2 regions of the Gulosibacter massiliensis genome follow, and region 2 is predicted to be linked to the other one. Evidence: predicted binding sites of a transcription regulator. Region 2 holds the regulator's gene; the other holds the start of a gene.

Region 1 (11,018 bases), 1.3 Mb from region 2:
GCTACGCGGATGCGATTCCCCGCTCGGCCGCGCACCGCGCCGAGCTGCTCGTGCGCGAGACCCCTGCGCCGCTCGTCGGCCGCGTCGCGATGGATCAAGTCGTTGTCAACCTCGGCGACCGCGACGGCGCCCCGGGCGAACCCGTGCGACTTTGGGGCCCCCGCCCGAGCGACTTCAGCCTGCAGGATTGGGCAAACTGGACCGGCCTGTGTGTCGAGGGGCTTATCGCCGGCCTCGGCACGCGGGTGCAGCGCCGCTCGGCCCGCGACAACGAGGCTGTGTAGGGTGCGGGCATGACGCGAATCGAGACCTCTGGCGACATGGAACGCCTCGGCGCTGCGCTCGCGCGCGTGCTGCGCCGCGGCGACGTCCTCGTGCTCAACGGGCCGCTCGGCGCCGGCAAGACGACGCTCGTGCGCGGCCTCGGCGAGGCGCTCGGCGTGCGCGGCGCGGTCGCGAGCCCGACGTTCGTGATCGCTCGCACGCATCCCTCGCTCGGCGACGGCCCCGCGCTCATTCACGTCGACGCGTACCGCCTCGCCTCGGCGCTCGAACTCGACGACCTCGACCTCGACCTCGACTCGGCCGTCACGGTGATCGAGTGGGGCAGGGAGGTCGTCGGCGCGATCACCGACGAGTGGCTCGAGCTCGAACTCGAGCGGCCCCGCGCTGGGCAGACCGACCCGGCCCCCGGCGCGTCGAACGACCCGGATGCGGCGGTCGAGGAACCCCGCGAGGTCGCGGTGCGCGCGGTCGGCGACCGCTTCGCGGGCCTCTCGGTCGAGGCACTCCTCACCGACGGCGGGGCCGCGTCGCCCGCGTAGACTTGGCGCCATGCTGCTCGCCATCGACACCTCTGCCGGAACCGACGTCGCCGTCGTGAGTGACCAGGGCCGCGTCATCGGTGAGTTCCGCGAGCCGAGCTCGCGCCACCACGCCGAGGTCATCGGCGCGGCAATCGCGACGGCGCTCGAGACAGCCGGCATCACAGCGGCCGAGATTACCGACGTCGTCTGCGGCATGGGCCCAGGCCCCTTCACCGGCCTGCGCGTCGGCGTGGCCGCGGCGCGCACCTTCGCGTTCGCGCGCAGCCTGCCCCTGCATCCGATGCCGAGCCACGACGCGATCGCTCACGAGTGGCGCCACGAGCACCCCGCCAACACGGGCTCACTGCTCGTCACGACCGATGCCCGCCGCCGCGAGCTCGCCCTGAGCCACTACCCGGCGGGTTCGGTGCTCGCAGACGGCGGCTTCCAACTCGTCGCGCCCGACGCCGTGCCTGAGGCCGAGGCCAGGGCGGATGCGCGCCAGGTCTCGGCCGCGTACCTCGCCCTCGCGTGGCTCGCGCGGCAGGAGCAAGGTGTGCCGGCCGACGCCGACGAGATTCTCTACCTGCGCGCGCCCGACGCGAAGCCCGGCGCCGTGCCGAAGCGGGTGACCGCGTGAGCGTGCGGCTGCGGGAGGCGACCGTCGACGACCTCGACGGGATGGTCGCGCTCGACCTCGAGATGTTTCCGCTCGACCACTGGAGCGCGTCGGGCATGCACGACGAGCTCCGCAGCGAGCACACGCACTACGTCGTGCTCGAACGCGACGGCGCGCTCGTCGGCGCCGCTGGCGTGCTCGCCGCGCAAGGGGCGGGCGAGGCGGATGTGCAGACGATCGCCGTGCGCCCGGAGCTACGCCGCGGTGGCTGGGGCACACGCCTACTGCGCGAACTGCTCGCCTGGGCCCGCTCGCGCGGCGCACAGCGCGTCTTTCTGGAAGTGCGCGAATCGGGCGCTCCCGCGCGCGCCCTCTACGCCGCCCTCGGCTTCACCGAAATCGGGCGGCGCGACAACTACTACCGCAAGGAACGGGAGGCCGCGATCGTGATGCGAGCCGACATCGACACGGCGCTCAGCGCGGCCGACGCGCGCCTCGAACCGGCGCGCGAGCCGCTCGTGCTCGGCATCGAGACGAGCTGCGACGAAACCGGCGTCGGCATCGTGCGCGGCACGACGCTGCTCACGAACTCGGTCGCCTCGTCGATGGACGAGCACGCGAAGTTCGGCGGCGTCGTGCCCGAGGTCGCGGCGCGCGCCCACGCCGACTCGATGGTGCACGTGCTGCAGCAGGCCCTCGACGAGGCCGGCGTGACGCTCGACGAGCTCGACGCCATCGCCGTGACCGCGGGGCCCGGCCTCGCTGGCGCACTCATGGTCGGCGTCGGCGCGGCGAAGGCGCTCGCGGTTGCGACCGGCAAGCCGCTCTACGGCGTGAACCACCTCGTCGGCCATGTCGCGGCCGACCTGCTGCGCGAGGGCGGCGACCCCGTCGAGTTTCCAACCATCGCGCTGCTCGTCTCGGGCGGCCACACTTCGCTGATCCGCGTCGACTCACTCACGGGCGACTCCGAGCTGCTCGGCGAGACGATCGACGACGCCGCCGGCGAGGCCTTTGACAAGGTCGCCCGCGTGCTCGGCCTGCCGTACCCCGGTGGCCCGCAGATCGACCGCGTCGCGGCCGAGGGCAACCCGAAGGCGTTCCGCTTCCCCCGCGGACTGTCGCGCGCATCCGACCTCGAGCGGCACCGCTACGACTTCTCGTTCTCGGGGCTGAAGACGGCCGTCGCGCGCGAGGTCGAGCGTTTCGAGGATGCGGGGGAGCAGGTGCCCGTCGCCGACATCGCCGCGTCGTTCCGCGAGGCCGTCGCCGACGTGCTCGTGACTAAGGCGCTCGCGGCGTGCCGCGACCTCGGCATTCCGCGGTTGCTGCTCGGCGGCGGCGTCGCCGCGAACGCGCGGGTGCGCGAGCTCACCGCAGAGCGGAGCGCCGAGGCGGGCGTGCAGCTGCACATCCCGCCGCTGTCGCTCTGCACCGACAACGGCGCCATGATCGCCGTGCTCGGTGCCCAGCTTGTGGCCGCAGGGCACGCGCCGTCGCCGGTCGACTTCGCTGCCGACTCGACGTTGCCGATGACCCAGGCACAACTCACGGAATCTTCGAGCCTGACAATTTAGGATGATCGCGATGGCGAAGGGAGCATGTCGATGACCGACAGCGGGGGCGCAAACACGCAGCGGCCACACGGTGAGGAAGAACAGGTTGTGCCGGCCGCGGGCGGCACGTTTGGTGTCACCGACGACCGCTCTGACTTCGGTCGGGGCCCGATTCACCCGCGCGAGGCGGGCGACAACGGTGTGGCCGACGACAGCGACACCCTCGACGTCGATGGCCTCATGAACGACGAGTACACCGACCGGGTGCAGCACCCCGAGCACCGCGAATACGGCGACTACGCGGGTGGGCAGCCGCCACTCGCCGGTCAGCCGGTGTCGCAGCAGGCCCAGCACCAGCAGGGCCAGCAGGCCCAGCCGCAGCCGGGTGGGTACGGCGCTCCGCCGACCCAGCAGCAGGGCTACGGCCAGCCGCGCGAGCAGGAGTTTGCGCCGACGCAGTTCGGCGCGCCCGCGGCCGGGGCTGCGCGGCCCACGTTCTCGTACGTCGGCCTCGCGCTCGCGCTCATCGCGCTGATTCTGCTTTGCTTCCCCGGCATTCTGTGGATCATCGCGGGTGCGCTCGGCGTCATTGGCCTGGTCATCTCGGTTGTTGCGATGAGTCGCGAGCCGAACGGCAAGGCGCTCGCCGGCATCGGCATTGCGGGCAGCGCGATTGCGATTGCGATTGCGATCGCGACCGCGATCGTTGTCGCGATGTAACTAGCCCGCGGGGCTAGGCGCGGTCGGCGAGGATCGCGACGCGGCGCTCGTCGACGCGCGTGCAGATCAGCGTCGCGGCGTTGTCGCCGCGAGGCTGCAGCTCCTTGCGGAACTTTGCCGGGTCGAGGTCGACGCCACGCTTCTTGATCTCGAGCCGGCCGATGCCGAGGTCGCGCAGCCGCTTCTTCAGCGAGCTCGCGTGGAGCGGCAGCACCTCGCGCACGCGAAACACCTGCGCGAAGGGAGTCTCGTGCAACTCGGGCGCGGTCACCCAGGCGATTTCGGGCGAGATCATGTGCCCACCAAGGAGTCCCGCCAATTCGCCGATGAACCGGCCGCGGATGAGCGCCGGGTCGGGCTCGTAGAGAAACTCGTCGAGCTCGCCGACGGGCGCATCCTCGCTCGCTGCGCCGGCTGACGTGAGTTCGTGGGCGCCGTCGCGCAGGACGAGCGCGCTGCGGCGTACGCCGGCGCGCGCCGTGGCGCCGAGCCATACCGCGCACTCGACGAGTTCGCCTTCGACCGACAGCCACTGCGTCTCCACGGGCCTCGACGCGGTGCTCGGCGGGAGCAGTTCGTGGGGCATCGCGGGGCCGAGTTTCACGCCGGCCGCCCGGCCGTTCGCGGCGACATCGAAGGCGAAGCCGAGCGACGGGCGCCAGTCGTCGGGGTCAGCGAGGCGCCGGGTGCCGCCGCGCGACTCGGTGCGGCGGGCGGGGTCGAGGAACACGCCCTCGACGCCATCGAGGTTCGTGGCCTCGGCCGTCGAATGCTCGACGCGCGCGTTCGAGAACGGCGCGAGGTTGAAGCTCGCGATGGCGGCGGTCAGCTCGTCGGTGTCGACCGAGAGCAGGTCGAGGCCGAGCGATGCGAACGCGAGCGAGTCGGCGCCGATGCCGCAGCCGAGGTCGGCGAGGGTGCGCACCTCGGCCCGGCGAAACCGGTCGGCGTGCCGCGCCGCGACCTGCAGCCGGGTCGCCTGCGCGAGCCCGGCATCCGTGAACAGCATGTTCGTGGCGAACTTGCCGAACTTCGCGCGTGCCCGCCGCCGCAATTGCAACTGCGTGAGCACGACGGAGCTCATGTGCGCATCCACGCCGGCCTTGCGCAGGGTCATCACCGCGCCGACGGCGTCGCTCACAGTGTCAAGCTCGGCGTACTCATCGAGCAAGCGCAGTGCCTTGGGGGTGAGCAGCACTTCCAGGTCGTCGCGATTCACCCTGCCTACCGTACTTGCAGGCGGGCGCATTCGCTCTGGGCGTACGCTCGGGCGGCTGGGTGGCACCATCAGGGAGCACCCAATACACTCGAGTTAGCACCCTCAGGGTGAGAGTGCTAACTTCAAACTTGCACAGCTCGTCAAGAGAAAGAGGATTGCCGTGTCGGTGAACATTCAGCCGCTCGAAGATCGCATTGTCATCCAGCAGGTTCAGGCCGAGCAGACCACCGCGTCGGGTCTCGTGATTCCTGACACCGCCAAGGAGAAGCCGCAGGAGGGTGAGGTTGTTGCCGTCGGCCCCGGCCGCTTCGACGAAGACGGCGAGCGCATCCCCATGGATGTCGCCGTTGGCGACAAGGTCATCTACTCGAAGTACGGTGGCACCGAGGTGAAGTACGCCGGTGAGGACTACCTCATCCTTTCGGCTCGCGACGTGCTCGCGAAGATCGCCTAGGCTACTCGCGTAACGACCAGGCGGGCTCCCGGAATACCGGGGGCCCGCCTTTGTTGTTGCTTCGGCGTAAGCTGCGGAGGTGACGAACTCTGCCGCCAGCCCCGCATCCGCACCGGAGCGATCGGGGTCGACGCAGACGACCGGCCTGGTTCTCGGCATCTCGTCGTTCGCAGTGTGGGGCCTGCTGCCGCTCTACCTGCAGACGGTGAAGCCGACGAGCACCTTTGAGATCATCGCGTGGCGCATTGTCCTCTCGGTCGTCTTCTGCTTCGCGGTGCTGCTGGTTGCACGCCGCTGGGGTGCGTTCATGCGCATCGTTAAGAACTGGCGTTCGATGCTCTTCCTCGGCCTCGCGAGCCTCGCCGTGTTCGCGAACTGGACGCTCTACGTGCTCACGGTCGAGGTCGGGCGCTCGCTCGAGGGCTCGCTCGGGTACTACCTCAATCCGCTCATCTCGATGCTGCTCGGCATGGTGTTTCTGCGCGAGCGGCTGCGGCCGCTGCAGTGGGTCGCGGCCGCGCTCGCGACGGCATCGTTCATCGTCATGGTGGTCGCCTACGGCGAGCCGCCGTGGCTTTCGCTCGCGATCGCGTGCTCGTTCGCGATCTATGGCCTGCTGAAGAAGCAGGTGAGTCGGAGCGTCGACCCGATCGCCGGGCTCACGATGGAGACACTCTGGCTCGCGCCGGTCGGCATCGGCATCCTCATCTTCATCGAGGTGACCAGCGGGCTGACGATGGGCCGCGTGTCGGGCAGCCACACCACGATGCTGCTGCTCGCGGGCGTCATGACGAGCGTGCCGCTGCTGCTGTTCGCTGCGGCCACCGCGCGCCTGAGCCTCGTCGAAGTGGGCATCGTGCAGTACGTCGCGCCGACCATGCAATTCATCTTCGGCGTCGTGCTGCTGCACGAGCCGATGCCGCCCGAGCGCTGGCTCGGTTTCGGCCTGGTGTGGCTCGGCCTCGTGTTCTTCACGATCGACCTCGTGATCGATGTTGGGCGAGGCCGCCGACGCACCAGGGTCGAGCCCGACCCGACCGGCGAGATCAACGTCGTCTGAGCATCCGGCACCACCCGGGCCCGACCCCGGGAATGCCCCGCGCCGCCCCTACGTTGGGTCGTACCATGGAGATACGCGCCCGCGTCCTCGGCGGGCGATCACTACCGCGTTTGCAGGAGCAACATGACTGAGCACGATCCCTTCGGCTTTACCGGACTCACCTATGACGATGTGTTGCTGCTTCCGGAAGAAACCGATGTGATTCCGTCTGAGGTAGACACGACCACGCAGCTCACCCGCAACATCTCGGTTAAGGTGCCCCTCGTCTCGGCGGCCATGGACACCGTGACCGAGTCACGGCTCGCGATTGCGATGGCTCGCCAGGGTGGTCTCGGCATCATCCACCGCAATGCCTCGATTCAGGACCAGTCCGACATGGTCGACCGCGTGAAGCGGTCGGAGTCAGGCATGATCACGAACCCCATCACGACCTCGGCCGACGCGACCGTCGCCGACGTTGACGAGATCTGCGGCCAGTTCCGCATCTCGGGCCTGCCCGTCGTCGACGAGGCCGGCAAGCTCGTCGGCATCATCTCGAACCGCGACATGCGTTTCGTTGCCGAGAGCGAGAAGGCGACCACGAAGGTGCACGAGGTGATGACGTCGGAGGGCCTCATCACCGGCCCCGTCGGTATCAGTGGCGACGACGCGTTCCGCCTGCTCGGCCAGCACCGCATCGAGAAGCTACCGCTCGTCGACGAGGCCGGCATTCTGCGTGGCCTCGTGACGGTGAAGGACTTCGACAAGCGCGACAAGTACCCGCTGGCGACGAAGGATGCGATCAGCCGCCTGCGCGTCGGCGCGGCCATCGGCTTCTTCGGCGACGCCTGGGAGCGCGCGGGCTCGCTGCTCGACGCCGGTGTCGACGTCATCGTCGTCGACACCGCGAACGGCCACTCGCGCGGCGAGATCGACATGATCCGCAAGCTCAAGAACGATCCGGCGTTCAAGGACGTCGACATTATCGGCGGCAACGTTGCGACCCGCGAGGGCGCCGCGGCGCTCGTCGAGGCGGGCGCGGATGCGGTCAAGGTCGGCGTCGGCCCCGGCTCGATCTGCACCACGCGCATCGTCGCGGGCGTCGGCGTGCCCCAGATCACCGCGATCTACGAGGCCTCGAAGGCGACGCGTGGCACCGGCGTGCCGGTCATCGCCGACGGTGGCCTGCAGTTCTCGGGCGACATCGCGAAGGCGCTCGTCGCTGGCGCGAACGCCGTCATGCTCGGCTCGCTGCTCGCGGGCACCGACGAGGCGCCCGGCGACCTCATCTTCGTCAACGGCAAGCAGTACAAGTCGTATCGCGGCATGGGCTCGCTCGGCGCGATGCAGACTCGCGGCAAGAAGACCTCGTACTCGCGCGACCGGTACTTCCAGGCCGACGTGCCGAGCGACGACGAGCTCATCGCCGAGGGCATCGAGGGCAAGGTGCAGTACCGCGGCACGGTGCGTCAGAACGTGTTCCAGCTCACCGGCGGCCTGCACCAGTCGATGTTCTACGTCGGCGCCCGCACGATCCCCGACCTGCAGTCGCGCGGCCGCTTCGTGCGAATCACCCCGGCGGGCCTCAAAGAGAGCCACCCCCACGACGTGCAGATGGTCATGGAGGCCCCGAACTACAAGAAGTAGGCGCTCGCGCAGGGCTGGCGGCGCACTCGCGACTGGCCCCGCGCATCCGCGACCTCTGCCTTGTTGAGGGGTGCGGCTAGTTTTCGGCGCGGCCGAGGCGCCAGTAGCCCATGAAGGCGACGGTGCGCTTGTCGATGCCACGCTCGCCGACGAGGTGCCGGCGCAGCGTCTTCACGGCATTCGACTCGCCCGCAAGCCAGGTGTAGAGCGAGGTCTGCTCGAGCGCGGCGCCGCCCTTTGCGGTGCGCGGCACTTCCCAGAGCAGGTCGGTGTCGAGGTTGATCTCGGTGAGGGTCTGCGGCGTGCCCTCGGGAGCGAGCTCGGCCGCGGCGCGCTCGACGGCGGGGACGAGCGCCGCACCGTGCTCGGCCCCGGCCCGCGCTACGGCGCGCACCTCGAAGCCGGGATGCGCGGGGAAGTACGCGGCGTCGGCGGCCGACTCGACCTCGACGACCGCGACACCCCGAGCATCCGCCGGCAGCTGCTCGAGCATCACCGCGATCGCGGGTGCCGCCGTCTCGTCGCCGATGAGCAGGTACTGCTCGGTGCGCGCCGGCGGCACGAAGTCGACCCCGCCGGGCTCGCCGTCGAAGCGCGCATCCGGGCCGAGCAGCACGAGCTCGTCGCCCTCGGCGGCGCCCTCAAGCCAGCGCGAGGCGGGCCCGGTGCCGCCCGGGTGCACGACGAGGTCGACATCGACTTCGTTCAGCTCGGGTCGCACATAGCGCGTCGTGTAGGTGCGGATGGGCGGGCGCGCGTCCTCGGGCAGCGCGCGCCAGTCGCCATACCAGTCGGTCGAGCCGAGCAGCGTGCGCGCATCCGCGGTCGGCGTCGAGAACAGCAGCTTAATGCGCTGGTCCCAGCCCGGGTCGCCGAAGTGACCGAGCGACTCGTCGACGAACGTGACCCGGCGGAATCCGGGCGAGATGTCGCGCACCGCGGTGACGCGCACCGGGAACAGGGCGAACGGGGCGACGGTGGTGCTAACGGGCATGGCTTCCTCCGGTGGGGTCGATGTGGTGGCGACCGACGGGCAGCACGAGCGGTGCGCCCGAGACCGGGTCGTCGATGACGCGCGAGGTCATGTCGTACACCTCGGCCATGGTGGCCTCGGTGACGACCTCGCGCGGGGTGCCGGTGGCGACGATCTTGCCGCCGCGCATGGCGATGAGGTGGTCGGCGTAGCGGGCGGCGAGGTTCACGTCGTGGAGCACCATGACGATGGTCGTGCCGCGCTCGCGGTTGAGGTCGGTGAGCAGGTCGAGCACCTCGTACTGGTGTGTCACGTCGAGGAATGTCGTCGGCTCGTCGAGCAGCAGCACGTCGGTGCGCTGCGCGAGGGCCATCGAGATCCACACGCGCTGCCGCTGGCCGCCCGAGAGCTCGTCGACGGCCCGCCCCGCGAGCTCGGTGACGCCGGTCGCGGCGAGGGCATCGGCGATCACCGCGTCGTCGTCGGCCGCGTGGGTCTGAAACGCCCGGTGATGTGGGTGCCGGCCGCGCGCGACGAGGTCGTAGACCGTGATGCCCTCGGGCGCGATCGGCTGTTGGGGGAGCAGCCCGAGCTGGCGCGCCAGCTCTTTCGACGGTGTCGCGGCGACGTCGCGGCCGTCGAGCACGACGCTGCCCGCGAGCGGCTTGAGTACGCGCACGAAGGTCTTGAGCAGGGTCGACTTACCGCAGGCGTTGGCGCCGAGGATCACCGTGATTTCGCCGGGCGGGATGCGCACGGTCGCGTCATGGACGATCGCGGTGCGGCCGTAGCCCGCGTCGAGCCCCGACGCTTCGAGCACAAGGGCGTGCTTCGTCACTGGGCCCCCTTTCGGTTGGAGCGGATGAGGAGGTACAAGAAGAACGGCGCGCCCATGAGCCCGGTGACGACGCCGACCGGCAGGCGCACGCCGAGCGCGTGCTGGCCGATGAGCTCGCCCGCGAGCACGAGCACCGCGCCGACGAGCGCCGCGGGCACGATGGGCGAGTGGTTACTGCGGCCGGTGAGGCGCAGCGCGATCGGACCCGACAGGAACGCGACGAACGAGATCGGGCCGGATGCGGCGGTTGCGAACGAGGTGAGGGCGACGGCGAGCAGCATGAGGGTGAGCCGCGAGCGCTGCACCCGTACACCGAGCCTCGTCGCGGCCTCGTCACCAAGCTCCATGGGCAGCAGGTTGCGCTGCAGTGCGAGCACCCCGCCGCCGCACACGACAAGGGCGATAAGCAGCACGGGGATGTCGTCCCAGCTCGCATTGTTGAGGCTGCCGTTGAGCCAGCGCAGGGCCGCGGGCACGCTGTTCACGTTGCCGTACATGAGTAGGTAGCTTGTCACCGACACGAGCATCGCGCTCACGCCGATGCCGATAAGAATGAGTCGGCCGCCGAAGCCGCCGCGGCCGGCCGCGAGCGCCGCAATTATGGCTGCGACCACGAGCCCGGCGACCACGGAGAGAGCCGACACGGCGGGACCGCTCCACCCCAGCACGAGCAGGCCAAACACCGCGGCGGTGCTCGAGCCCGAGGTGATGCCGATGATGTCGGGGCTCGCGAGGTCGTTGCGCAGCAGGTTCTGGAACACGCAGCCGCTGACGCCGAACGCGACGCCCGCAAGCACCGCAAGCGTGGCCGCGGGCAGGCGCAGCTGGCCGACGTTGAACGACGCGCCCGGCACATCCTGCCCGGCCACGACGGCGAGTACATCGCCGATTGGATAGACGACGTCGCCGATCATCGCGAACGCGACGACGAGGGCGAGGAGGAGCGCGACGAGCACGCCGACCACGAGGTGGTAGCGGCGGGTGCGGGCGCGGCAGGCGAGGTCGAGGGTCATAGTTCGCGCACCTTCGAACGACGGGCGATGACGATGAGCATGGGCGCGCAGACGAACGCGGTGATGAGACCGACCGCAAGCTCGCCGGGGCGCACGACGACGCGGCCGATCACGTCGGCGAGCAGCAGCAGGGT
Region 2 (11,018 bases):
CGAGCTGACCGTTGCCGGTCGCCTCGTGACGAACGCCGACGGCAGCGAAGACATCGCGGTGATGATGGTTGAGGCGCAGGCACCCGACAACGCGTGGGAGCTTATCCAGAACGGCGCCCAGAAGCCAGACGAGGCCGTCGTTGCTGGCGGTCTCGAGGCCTCGAAGCCCTTCATCACCCAGCTCATCAAGGCGCAGCAGTCGGTTGCCGACCAGGTGAACAAGGAAATCAAGGAATACCCGGTATTCCCGGCCTACACCGAGCCCGTTCGCGCGCTCGTCGAGGCCGAGGCGAAGGACGAGCTCGGCAAGGTCTACCAGATCGCCGACAAGATCGAGCGCCAGAATGCTGACGACGCCCTCAAGGCGCGCGTGACCGAGGCCGTTGCGGCCAAGGTCGAGGCTGGCGAGCTCGAGGACTCGGCTCTGGGCCAGGTCTCGGCTGCGTACAAGTCGGTCACGAAGGACGTCGTTCGCGGCCGCATCCTCAGCGACGGTCAGCGTATCGATGGCCGCGGAGTTGCCGACATCCGCCAGCTCGACGCTGAGGTCGAGGTTGTGCCCCGCGTGCACGGCTCGGCCATCTTCCAGCGCGGCGAGACGCAGATTCTCGGCGTCACAACGCTGAACATGCTCAAGATGGAGCAGCAGATCGACTCGCTCAGCCCCGTTCAGTCGAAGCGCTACATGCACCACTACAACTTCCCGCCCTACTCGACCGGTGAGACCGGCCGTGTTGGCTCGCCGAAGCGTCGCGAGATCGGTCACGGCAATCTGGCCGAGAAGGCGCTGCTTGCAGTGCTGCCCACCCGCGAGGAGTTCCCCTACGCGATCCGTCAGGTCTCGGAGGCCCTCGGCTCGAACGGCTCGACCTCGATGGGTTCGGTCTGCGCCTCCACGCTCTCGCTGCTCAACGCCGGTGTGCCCCTGCGCGCGCCCGTCGCGGGTATCGCCATGGGCCTCGTGTCGGCTGAGGTCGACGGCGAGATGAAGTACCAGGCACTCACCGACATCCTCGGTGCCGAGGACGCGCTCGGCGACATGGACTTCAAGGTCGCCGGTACCTCGGAGTTCGTTACCGCTCTGCAGCTCGACACCAAGCTCGACGGCATCCCCTCGGAGGTGCTCGACGCCGCGCTCCAGCAGGCGCACGACGCTCGCATCAAGATCCTCAACGAGGCGATCACTGCTGTGATCTCGGAGCCCGACGAGATGGCGGCCACCGCACCGCGCATCATCTCGGTGAAGATCCCCGTTGACAAGATCGGTGAGGTCATCGGCCCCAAGGGCAAGGTCATCAACCAGATCCAGGAAGACACCGGCGCCGACATCTCGATCGAGGACGACGGCACCGTGTTCATCGGCGCGACCGACGGCCCCTCGGCCGAGGCTGCCCGTGCACAGGTCAACGCGATCGCGAACCCGCAGGTTCCCGAGGTCGGCGAACAGTACCTCGGTACCGTCGTCAAGCTTGCGAGCTTCGGTGCGTTCGTGTCGCTCCTGCCTGGCAAGGACGGCCTGCTGCACATCTCGGAGGTGCGCAAGCTCGTTGGTGGCAAGCGCGTCGAGAACGTCGAAGACGTGGTCTCGGTTGGTCAGAAGCTGCTCGTGAAGATCACGAAGGTGGACGACCGTGGCAAGCTCTCACTCGAGCCCGTGCTCGAGGAGGGCGAAGGCGCCGACGAGACCGAGGTCGAGTCGACCGACGCCGAGTAGCCACACCTGGCTGAGTAAAGCGGCCCGTGCAGCGCACGCGCCGCTTTACTCTATTCGGCTACACTCAAGCCGATATGTCTGCACCGATTTTGCTGCCACTGAACACGACTCACCTCGATGAAGAGGTCGCCGGAGCAGCCAGGCTTCAGCGCACGGTGCTGCCGAGCGGGGTGCGCCTGATCACCGAGGATGTGCCCGGCGCGGCATCCGTCTCGATCGGCTGCTACGTGCCCCTCGGCTCGCGCGACGAGCGCGATCGCGAGTACGGCTCGAGCCACTTCCTCGAACACCTGCTGTTCAAGGGCACGCCGAGCCGAGACGCCCGCACCATCGCGCTCGAGTTCGAGCGCGTCGGTGGCGACTTCAACGCGGCGACATCGCGCGAGCAAACCGTCTACCACGCACGGGTGCGCGCGGAAGATCTCGGCATGGCCATCGACGTGCTGAGCGATATGCTCACCGGTTCACTGCTCGACAACGACGAGTTTGAGCTCGAGCGTGGTGTGATTCTCGAAGAGATCGCGATGAGTGCCGACGACCCGGATGACGTGCTCTGGGAGCGCTTCTACGCGAACTTCTTCGGCAACCATGAACTGGCCCGGCCAATCGCGGGCACGCCCGAGAGCATCGGGGCGGCAACGCGCGACGAAGTCTGGGACTTCTACCACCGCAACTATCGGCCCGACACGCTCGTCGTGGCCATCGCTGGCCGCGTCGACCACGACGCCGCGTTGCATCGCCTCGAGGCAGGCCTTCGCAACGGGGGCTGGGACCTCGACCTGACCGCCGCGCCCGTCGCTCGCCGCACCGCTGAATCGCCCGTCGAGGTGACGCGTCATCACGCCCTCGAAAGCATCGAGCGACCGCTCGAGCAGACGAATCTGATCCTCGCTACACCGGGGCTCGTCTCGGGTGACGACCGTCGGCACGCTTTCGGGCTGCTCCACCACATCCTCGGTGGCGGGATGTCGTCGCGGCTCTTCCACGAGGTGCGGGAAAGGCGCGGGCTCGTGTACTCCGTCTTCTCCTTTGCCGCCAGTCACGCCGATGTTGGCGTGACCGGGGTGAACGCTGCCTGCCTGCCCGAGAAGGCCGCCGAGGCGGTGCGCGTGATTCGGGATGAGCTCGACCGCGTGGCGCAAGACGGTGTGACCGAGAGCGAGTTGGCCGACGCGAAGACCTCAGCCGCGGGTGGGGGTGCCCTGGCACTTGAGTCCATGCACTCGCGCATGAACCGCCTCGCCCGCGCCGAACTCGCGCTGGGGGAGTTCCTCGATCTCGACGCCTCCGTTGCGCGACTCGCCGAGGTCACGCGCGAGCAGGTGCGGGAGGTTGCGGGCATGCTGCAGGGAGATATGACGGTCGAAACGATCGGGCCCGTAACCGACGAGGCTCGGGCCGAGTTGGAGGCACTCGCATGAGTCATTTCCTCTACCTGGTGCGGCACGGGGAGGTGCGTGATGCCGAATTCGGCATCACCGACGGCCCGCTCTCGGAGCGCGGCCGGCAACAGGCGCACGCGCTCGGTAAGCGCCTCGCCGATGTGCCGTTCGACCAGGCGTTCACCTCGCCGCTCGACCGCGCACTCGAAACCTCGAGCATCCTCAGCAACTACGTGCAGGGGCCGCCGGTTGAGCAGACCAACCTGCTGTTCGACTGCATCCCGTCTTCTTCGAAAGATGCCCCCGACGGCTACGACGCGTTCTTCTCCGGGGTCGACGAGGAAGACATCGAGGCCGGCCAGGCGCAGATGCAAGACGCCGTCTCGGCCTTCATGACCCGGCCGCGCGAAGACGTCCACACACTGCTCGTCACCCACAACTTCGTTATCGGCTACCTCGTCGCGCACGCGCTTGGCATGCCCGAGTGGCGCTGGCTGACGCTCGGTAGTGGCAACACTGCCCTCACCGTGCTGCGACTGCGCTCTACGCGCCCCAGCGAGCTCACCCTTTTCGGGTCGACGGCACACCTGCCGCGCGACATGCGCACCGGTATGACGTGGACACCAGCTATCTAACTACCCCAGGAGCACCTTGCACATGACTGTTTCCGTCGCCATCAGCGGAGCCACCGGCCGCATGGGCACGCTGATTCGAGGCATCGTCGATGACCTCGACGGCTTCGAGGTGCACGCCGCCCTCGACTCGTCCTCGTCGCTCGACGAAATGCTCGGTGCCGACGTGCTCATTGATGTGACGCACTACGACGCCTCCGAGCGCGCCACACGGTTTGCGCTTGAGCACGGGCTCAACGTCATCATCGGCACGAGCGGCTGGGGCAAGGATCGGGTCACCGAACTTGAGTCGAGCATTCCGGCTGAACGGGGTGTGCTCGTTGTGCCGAACTTCTCGGTGGGTTCGGTGCTCTCGACGCACCTCGCATCGATCGCGGGCAAGTTCTACGACTCGATCGAGATCCTCGAGGCGCACCACGACCGCAAGGTCGACTCGCCTTCGGGCACCGCGGTGCGCACCGCCGAAGCGATCGCGCTGGCACGCGGTGCCGAGGTCTCGTCGCCGAACACCGATCAGCGCGCGCGGGGCGAGGTCGTCGCGGGCATTCCCATCCACGCCCTGCGACTGCGCGGCGTCGTCGCTGATCAGCAGGTGATCTTCGGTGGTGAGGGCGAACTCGTAAACATCCGTCACGAGACGGTGAGCAATCGCGCCTACGTGCACGGCATCACCCTGGCTCTGCAGCAAGCCCCGACGCTTCGCGGCCTCACAGTGGGGCTCGACGCCCTCCTCGGGCTGGGGAGCTAACCCGTGCGGAAGCTCAGCGGGGCGCAGATTGGCGTCTATGTGCTGCTCGCGCTCATGGCGATCTACTTGGTTGCCATCGCAGGAATCGTGTGGGGGCTCGTCACGAGTGGCGAGGTCATCGGTATCGTCATGGGTTTTGCGCTCATCGTGTTTCCGGTCGTCGGCGTGCTGTTCGTCATCCGCGACCTCCGCTTCGTCCTGCAGTCGAACCGGCTCATCGAGCGCATGGCCGAGTCCGGCGAACTACCGGAGGACAACCTGCCGCGTCAAAACAGCGGACGCCCCGATCGTGCCGCAGCCGACGCCGAGTTCGAGTCGTGGAAGGACCGCGTCGAGGCGAACCCGGGCGACTGGCGAAACTGGGTGCTGCTCGGCCTTGCGTACCGGGCATCTGGCGACACGCCGCGAGCTCGCCAGGCGCTTCGTCGCGCGATCGCGCTCGAGCGCGGGGTCTAACTGCGCACTCGCCGGCTCAAGCCGTTTGAGTCGAGTCTGGGCCGCCTGCGACGCGGTTAGGATTGAACGTGTGAGTGGTGACATCGAATTCCGCAGCGACGTAACCGTCGAACTCGTCCGGGCCCAGGCCACCGACCGCGATGTGCTCTTCGCGGCCCGCGTTTCGACCGTGGGCGAGCAGAGCCTCGACTCCGCGACCGGCGACACCGCCGAGCTCGCAAAGCGCGACCGCGGTCTGATCAACTACCTGATGCGCGACCGTCACGGCACCCCGTTCGAGCACAACTCGCTCACGTTTTACGTGCAGGCGCCGCTCTTCGTTTTCCGTGAATTCCAGCGCCACCGCATGGCGAGCTACAACGAAGAGTCGGGCCGCTACCGCGAGCTGCGACCGGTGTTCTACGTACCGGACGCCGAGCGCAACCTCCGCCAGGAGGGTCGTCCCGGCAAGTACGAGTTCTTCCCCGGCAGCGCCGAACAGGTCGAGCTCGTGCAATCCGAGGTGCGCGGCCAGTCCGAGGCCGCTTACGCGAGCTACCAGCGGATGCTCGACGCCGGCGTCGCTCGCGAGGTCGCGCGCACCGTGCTCCCGCTGAATATCTACTCGTCGATGTACGTGACGATGAACGCCCGCTCGCTCATGAACTTCCTCTCGCTGCGGCGCAAGGCCGAGGGCTCGACGTTCCCGTCATTCCCGCAGCGCGAGATTGAGATGTGCGCCGAGAAAATGGAAGACCTCTGGTCGCAGCACATGCCCGTGACCGCCGAGGTGTTCCAGGCGAACGGTCGCGTTGCCCCCTAGCGCGCTGCCCGACGGCGCCCCGGTGCCGCAGGACGGCTCGCTGCCCGGGTCCGTCACGGAGGGCCTCGCGGGTCGGCAATTCGGGGCGTACGTGCACATCCCGTTTTGTCGCGTTCGCTGCGGCTATTGCGACTTCAACACCTACACAGCGACCGAGCTGCGGGGCGTGAGCCAGGCAAGCTACGCGGATGCGGTGGCGCAAGAGATCGCGCTCGCTCGGGCCGTGCTCGACCAGGTCGGGCATCGTGAGCCGCTCAGCACCGTGTTCTTTGGCGGCGGCACGCCGACGCTGCTACCTGCCGCCGACCTGGTGCGCACGCTCGGTTCGCTCCGCGACACCTTCGGCATCGTCGAGGGCGCCGAGGTTACGACCGAGGCGAATCCCGACTCGGTCGACGCCCACTATCTCTCGGCCCTGCGTGAGGGCGGCTTTACCCGCGTGAGTTTCGGGATGCAGTCGGCGGTGCCGCACGTGCTGCGCACGCTCGACCGTACGCACGACCCGCTCCGCGTGCCAGGGGTCGTCGCCGCGGCGAAGGCGGTCGACCTCGAAGCCTCCGTCGACCTGATCTACGGCACGCCGGGGGAGTCGCTCGACGACTGGCGTCGCTCGGTCGATGCCGCGCTCGAACTTCAACCGTCGCATATCTCGGCGTACGCGCTCATCGTTGAACCTGGCACGGCCCTCGCTCGGCAGATCCGTCGAGGCGAGGTCGCCGAGGTTGACGACGACCTGCAGGCCGAGATGTACGAGTATGCCGATGCCGCGTTCGCCGCGGCCGGCTTCCAGTGGTACGAGATTTCAAACTGGTCGCTCGATGGCGCGCATCCGTCGCGGCACAACCTCGCCTACTGGCACGACACCGACTGGTGGGGCTTCGGGCCGGGCGCCCACAGCCACGTCAACGGCACACGATTCTGGAACGTGAAGCACCCCGCGGCATACGCGCGGCGACTCGCGGAGGGCACTTCACCCGCCGCGGCTCGTGAGGTGCTCGACGACGAGCAGCGCTACGCCGAGCGCGTACTGCTGCGCTCGCGCCTGGTTGAGGGTTTGCCGCTCGAGGAGCTGCGGGATCGCCGCGCCGTCGCGGAACTCATCGCCGATGGCCTCATCGAGGGTGCCGACGCAATTCGCGGCACGCTGCGACTTACCGTTCGCGGTCGGCTGCTTGCCGACGTGGTTGCCCGAGCGCTCGCCTAAGCCGAAGTAAACTGGTCGCCATGGTGAGCGAACGCAGTCTAGAGGTGTTGCGCGCCATCATCGGCGACTATGTCGCCACGCACGAGCCTGTGGGGTCGAAGCGGTTGGTGGAGCGCTATCAATTTGGCGTGTCTGCGGCGACAATCCGCAACGATATGGCCGTCCTCGAGGAGGCCGAGCTCATCGCAGCGCCGCACACTTCGTCGGGGCGTGTGCCCACCGACAAGGGCTACCGCGTCTTCGTCGATCAGCTCGCCGACGTACGCCCGCTCACCACGGCGCAGCGGCGGGCCATCGAGCAGTTCATGGAGGGTTCGCTCGAGCCCGAGGAACTGCTCACCCGCTCGGTGCGCACGCTCGCGCAGCTCACCGGCACCGTGGCCATCGGCCACCTTCCCTCGCTCCTCGACGCGCACATCCATCGCATCGAGCTCGTCTCGCTGTCGGTGCGCCGCGTGCTGGTGGTGCTCATCACCGACACAGGCCGTGTCGAACAGCGCATCGTCGATCTCGAACGCGACACCGGCGACGAGGAATTTCTCGCGCTGCGCGACCTCGTCAATGAACGGCTCGTTGGCAAGCGGCTCGAAGACGCCGCGGCCGAGCTGCGCGAGCTGCATGACGGCGATGACTTCGGCGGTGTCGCCGACCGGGTGCTGCAATCGCTCGTGCAGCAGGTGTTCGCGAACCGCGACGACAAGCTGATCATCGCCGGCGCCGCCAACCTCGCACTGACGGAGCACGACTTCTCGTCGATCTTCCCCGTGCTCGAGGCGATCGAAGAGCAGGTAGTCTTGCTGCGACTCGTCGGGGAACTCGATCTCGACGAACGCGGCGTTGCAGTGTCGATCGGTCACGAGAACCTCAACTCGGCGCTTGAGGAGACGAGCATCCTCGCTACCGGCTATACCCCCGACGGTGAGGCCCGAGTGGGTATCCTCGGTCCGACGCGTATGGACTATCAGCGCAACATCGCCGCCGTTCGGGCGGTCGCGCGATACCTCTCGCGCAGCTTCGACACTCCGAGCTGACTACGGCTCCAACCACTTCATTTCATCCACTCAGGAGGCAGAGGTCTTGGCAGACCACTACGAGACACTCGGTGTGAGCCGCGAGGCAAGCCCAGAAGAGATCAAGAAGGCGTATCGCAAGCTGGCCCGTCAGCTGCACCCCGACGTCAACCCGTCGCCCGAGGCGGCCGAGAAGTTCAAGGACGTCACCGCTGCCTACGACACCCTCTCTGACCCGCAACGGCGGCAGCAGTACGACCTCGGCGATGCCGGCGGAGCTGGCGGCGGATTCGGATTCGGCGACATCTTCGACGCGTTCTTTGGTGGCCAGGGCTCGCGCCGCGGCCCGCGTTCGCGTGCCCAGCGGGGGCAGGATGCGCTCGTGCGCGTCGACCTCGACCTCGCCGATGTGATCTTTGGCACGCATCGCGACATCGAGATCGCGACCGCGGTGCGCTGCGAGACCTGCGAGGGCAGCTGCTGCGCGCCAGGCACGAGCCCGACCACGTGCTCGACCTGTGGTGGCGCGGGTGAGGTCACCCGCCAGGTGCGCTCAGTGCTCGGCCCGGTCGTCACCTCGAGCCCCTGCGGCGTCTGCCAGGGCTACGGCACCGTCATCGAGCACCCCTGCGACACGTGCCACGGCCAGGGCCGCGTGCGCGCGCAGGTCACCCTGCCCGTTGACATTCCCGCGGGCGTCGACACGGGCCTGCGCCTGCACCTTCCAGGTCAGGGCGAGGCGGGTGCCGCGGGCGGCGCCTATGGCGACATCTACCTCGAGATCCGCGTGCGCGAAGACGACACCTTCACGCGTGACGGAGACAACCTGCTCGCGGCCGTCGAGGTCTCGATGGTCGACGCGGTTTTCGGTACCTCGGCCACGTTGCCCGGCGTGGATGGCGACATCGAGCTCGAGATCCCGGCCGGCGCACAGTCTGGCGACGTGCTCACAGTGCGCGGTCGCGGTGTGACCCGCCTGCGCAGCCCCATGCGCGGCGACCTCGACGTGACCCTGCAGGTGCGCACGCCGACGAAACTCGATCACAAGCAGAAGGATCTGCTCAAGCAGTTTGCGGCCCGCGACAAGCACCCCCAGGCTCCCGGCCTGATCAAGGACCAGCCCGGACTGTTCTCGAAGCTGCGCGGGAAGTTCGGCCGCTAGTGGCACACGCCTACTTCGCCGCCGGTCTTGCCGCGGTTCGCTCCGGCGAACTGATCACGGTGAGCGGCGGCGAGGCGCGCCACGCCGTGGGCGTCGCGCGCCTGCGCGTCGGGGAACAACTCACCCTGCTCGACGGCGAGGGTGGCAGCGTCATCGCCGAGGCGAGCGAAGTCGGCGCAGCAGAGTTCACCGCGCGAGCGCTCGCCGACGCGACGGTCGAGCCTGCGCCGAGCCCCCGGATCCTGCTCGTTCAGGCCCTCGCGAAGGGCGGCCGTGACGAGATGGCGCTGCAGGCCTCGGTCGAGCTTGGCATTGACGGGGTGATTCCCTGGCAGGCGCAGCGCTCGGTGTCGACGTGGCGGGGCGACAAGGTCGTGAAGCAGCACGAGCGGTGGCAGACGATCGCTCGGGAGGCGAGCAAGCAGGCGGTGCGGGCGCGAGTGCCGCGGGTGGATGCGCCGGTCACCACGAAACAGCTCGCGCAACTCTCGGGCACACTTCGGCTCGTGGTGCTCGACCCGATCGCCACTGCGCCATTGAGCGAGCTCGAGCCGGATGCGCGGGATCTCGCGCTGGTGGTGGGCCCCGAGGGCGGCATCGACGAACGTGAGTTCGGGCTGCTCACCGAGGCGGGCGCTGAGCGCCGACGGCTCGGTGCAAATGTGTTGCGCACCTCGACCGCGGGCCCAGCGGCACTTGCGGCGATGTTCACCAAGCTCGGGCGCTGGTAGGCGACTAGACTCACCCGCATGGCCGAGAGCATTTTCACCCGGATCATCAATCGCGAGATTCCCGCCGAGATCGTTGCTGAAGACGATCGCGTCATCGCGTTCACCGACATTCACCCCAAGGCACCGGTGCATCTGCTCGTCGTGCCGAAGGACCCGCAGTATCGTGACGTGACCGAGCTCGCTGCGGGCGACCCCGAGTTGCTCGCGCACGTCGTCGCGACGGCCAAGCGCCTCGCGGGCGATCACAGCGACGGCGATTTCCGTCTCGTGTTCAACACCGGTGCGAACGCCGGTCAGACGGTATTCCACGTACACGCGCACGTCCTTGCGGGCGGGCTGGAGGAAGGCTCACTTGGAGCAGACTGAACGAACAGTCGTAATTGAGGGTGCTTCGATGCTGCACCTGCTCGGGCCGGGCGATCGCCTCCTGAGCACGATCGAAGCCGAGCATCCGAGCGTCACGGTGCTCGTGCGAGGCAATGAGGTGCATCTGCGGGGCGATGTCGACGACGTCGAGCTCGCTGAGCGGCTCGTGCGCGAGATGGCGTCGCTCGCAAGGTCGGGCGCCATGCTCGCGCCCGACGAGATCGCGCGCTCGAAGCAGCTGCTTTCGAATGGCGAGGGTCCATCGCCGACCCAGGTGTTTGGCGAGGCTATCGTCAACGCCCGCGGTCGCGCCGTGCGGGCGAAAACGCTCGGACAGAAGCGGTACGTCGACGCCATCGACGTCAACACGGTCACCTTCGGCATCGGCCCCGCCGGTACCGGCAAGACCTACCTCGCCATGGCGAAGGCCGTGCAGGCGCTCCAGCGCAACGAGATCAACAAGATCGTGCTCACGCGCCCCGCCGTCGAAGCGGGGGAGCGCCTCGGCTTCCTGCCGGGCACCCTCAACGACAAGATCGACCCCTACCTGCGGCCACTCTTCGACGCCCTGGGCGACATGCTCGACCCAGACCTCGTCGTCAAGCTCATGAGCCAGAACGTGGTCGAGGTGGCACCCCTCGCGTACATGCGCGGCCGCACCCTGAACGACGCGTACGTGATCCTCGACGAGGCGCAGAACACGACGCAGGAGCAGATGAAGATGTTCCTCACGCGCCTCGGCTTCGGCTCGAAGCTCGTCGTGACGGGCGACGTCACCCAGGTCGATCTTCCCGGCGGCAACTCCGGTCTC

What was found. The regulator HrcA, encoded in region 2, represses chaperone genes, less so after heat shock. The targets are predictions, from matches to a motif close to TTNGCACTCGNNNNNNNCGAGTGCNAA.
Region 1: a site for HrcA is predicted at 5,014-5,040, ahead of groES (co-chaperone GroES). Genes of this name have one in related genera too.

The regions. Positions count from the first base shown of each region.
Region 1 is NZ_UYZX01000001.1:1,655,675-1,666,692, forward strand. Features, by position in the region: gene EJL01_RS07940 (alanine racemase) at 1-284, shown strand, start outside; gene tsaE (tRNA (adenosine(37)-N6)-threonylcarbamoyltransferase complex ATPase subunit type 1 TsaE) at 294-824, shown strand; gene tsaB (tRNA (adenosine(37)-N6)-threonylcarbamoyltransferase complex dimerization subunit type 1 TsaB) at 835-1,446, shown strand; gene tsaD (tRNA (adenosine(37)-N6)-threonylcarbamoyltransferase complex transferase subunit TsaD) at 1,443-3,002, shown strand; gene EJL01_RS07960 (hypothetical protein) at 3,033-3,701, shown strand; gene EJL01_RS07965 (THUMP-like domain-containing protein) at 3,715-4,920, opposite strand; gene groES (co-chaperone GroES) at 5,081-5,374, shown strand; gene rarD (EamA family transporter RarD) at 5,454-6,434, shown strand; gene guaB (IMP dehydrogenase) at 6,558-8,060, shown strand; gene EJL01_RS07985 (siderophore-interacting protein) at 8,137-9,054, opposite strand; gene EJL01_RS07990 (ABC transporter ATP-binding protein) at 9,044-9,871, opposite strand; gene EJL01_RS07995 (FecCD family ABC transporter permease) at 9,868-10,884, opposite strand; gene EJL01_RS08000 (FecCD family ABC transporter permease) at 10,881-11,018, opposite strand, start outside.
Region 2 is NZ_UYZX01000001.1:381,525-392,542, reverse strand. Features, by position in the region: gene EJL01_RS01920 (polyribonucleotide nucleotidyltransferase) at 1-1,714, shown strand, start outside; gene EJL01_RS01915 (M16 family metallopeptidase) at 1,789-3,135, shown strand; gene EJL01_RS01910 (histidine phosphatase family protein) at 3,132-3,731, shown strand; gene dapB (4-hydroxy-tetrahydrodipicolinate reductase) at 3,754-4,476, shown strand; gene EJL01_RS01900 (tetratricopeptide repeat protein) at 4,480-4,932, shown strand; gene thyX (FAD-dependent thymidylate synthase) at 5,003-5,734, shown strand; gene hemW (radical SAM family heme chaperone HemW) at 5,724-6,938, shown strand; gene hrcA (heat-inducible transcriptional repressor HrcA) at 6,959-7,969, shown strand; gene dnaJ (molecular chaperone DnaJ) at 8,016-9,110, shown strand; gene EJL01_RS01875 (16S rRNA (uracil(1498)-N(3))-methyltransferase) at 9,110-9,841, shown strand; gene EJL01_RS01870 (histidine triad nucleotide-binding protein) at 9,860-10,207, shown strand; gene EJL01_RS01865 (PhoH family protein) at 10,236-11,018, shown strand, end outside.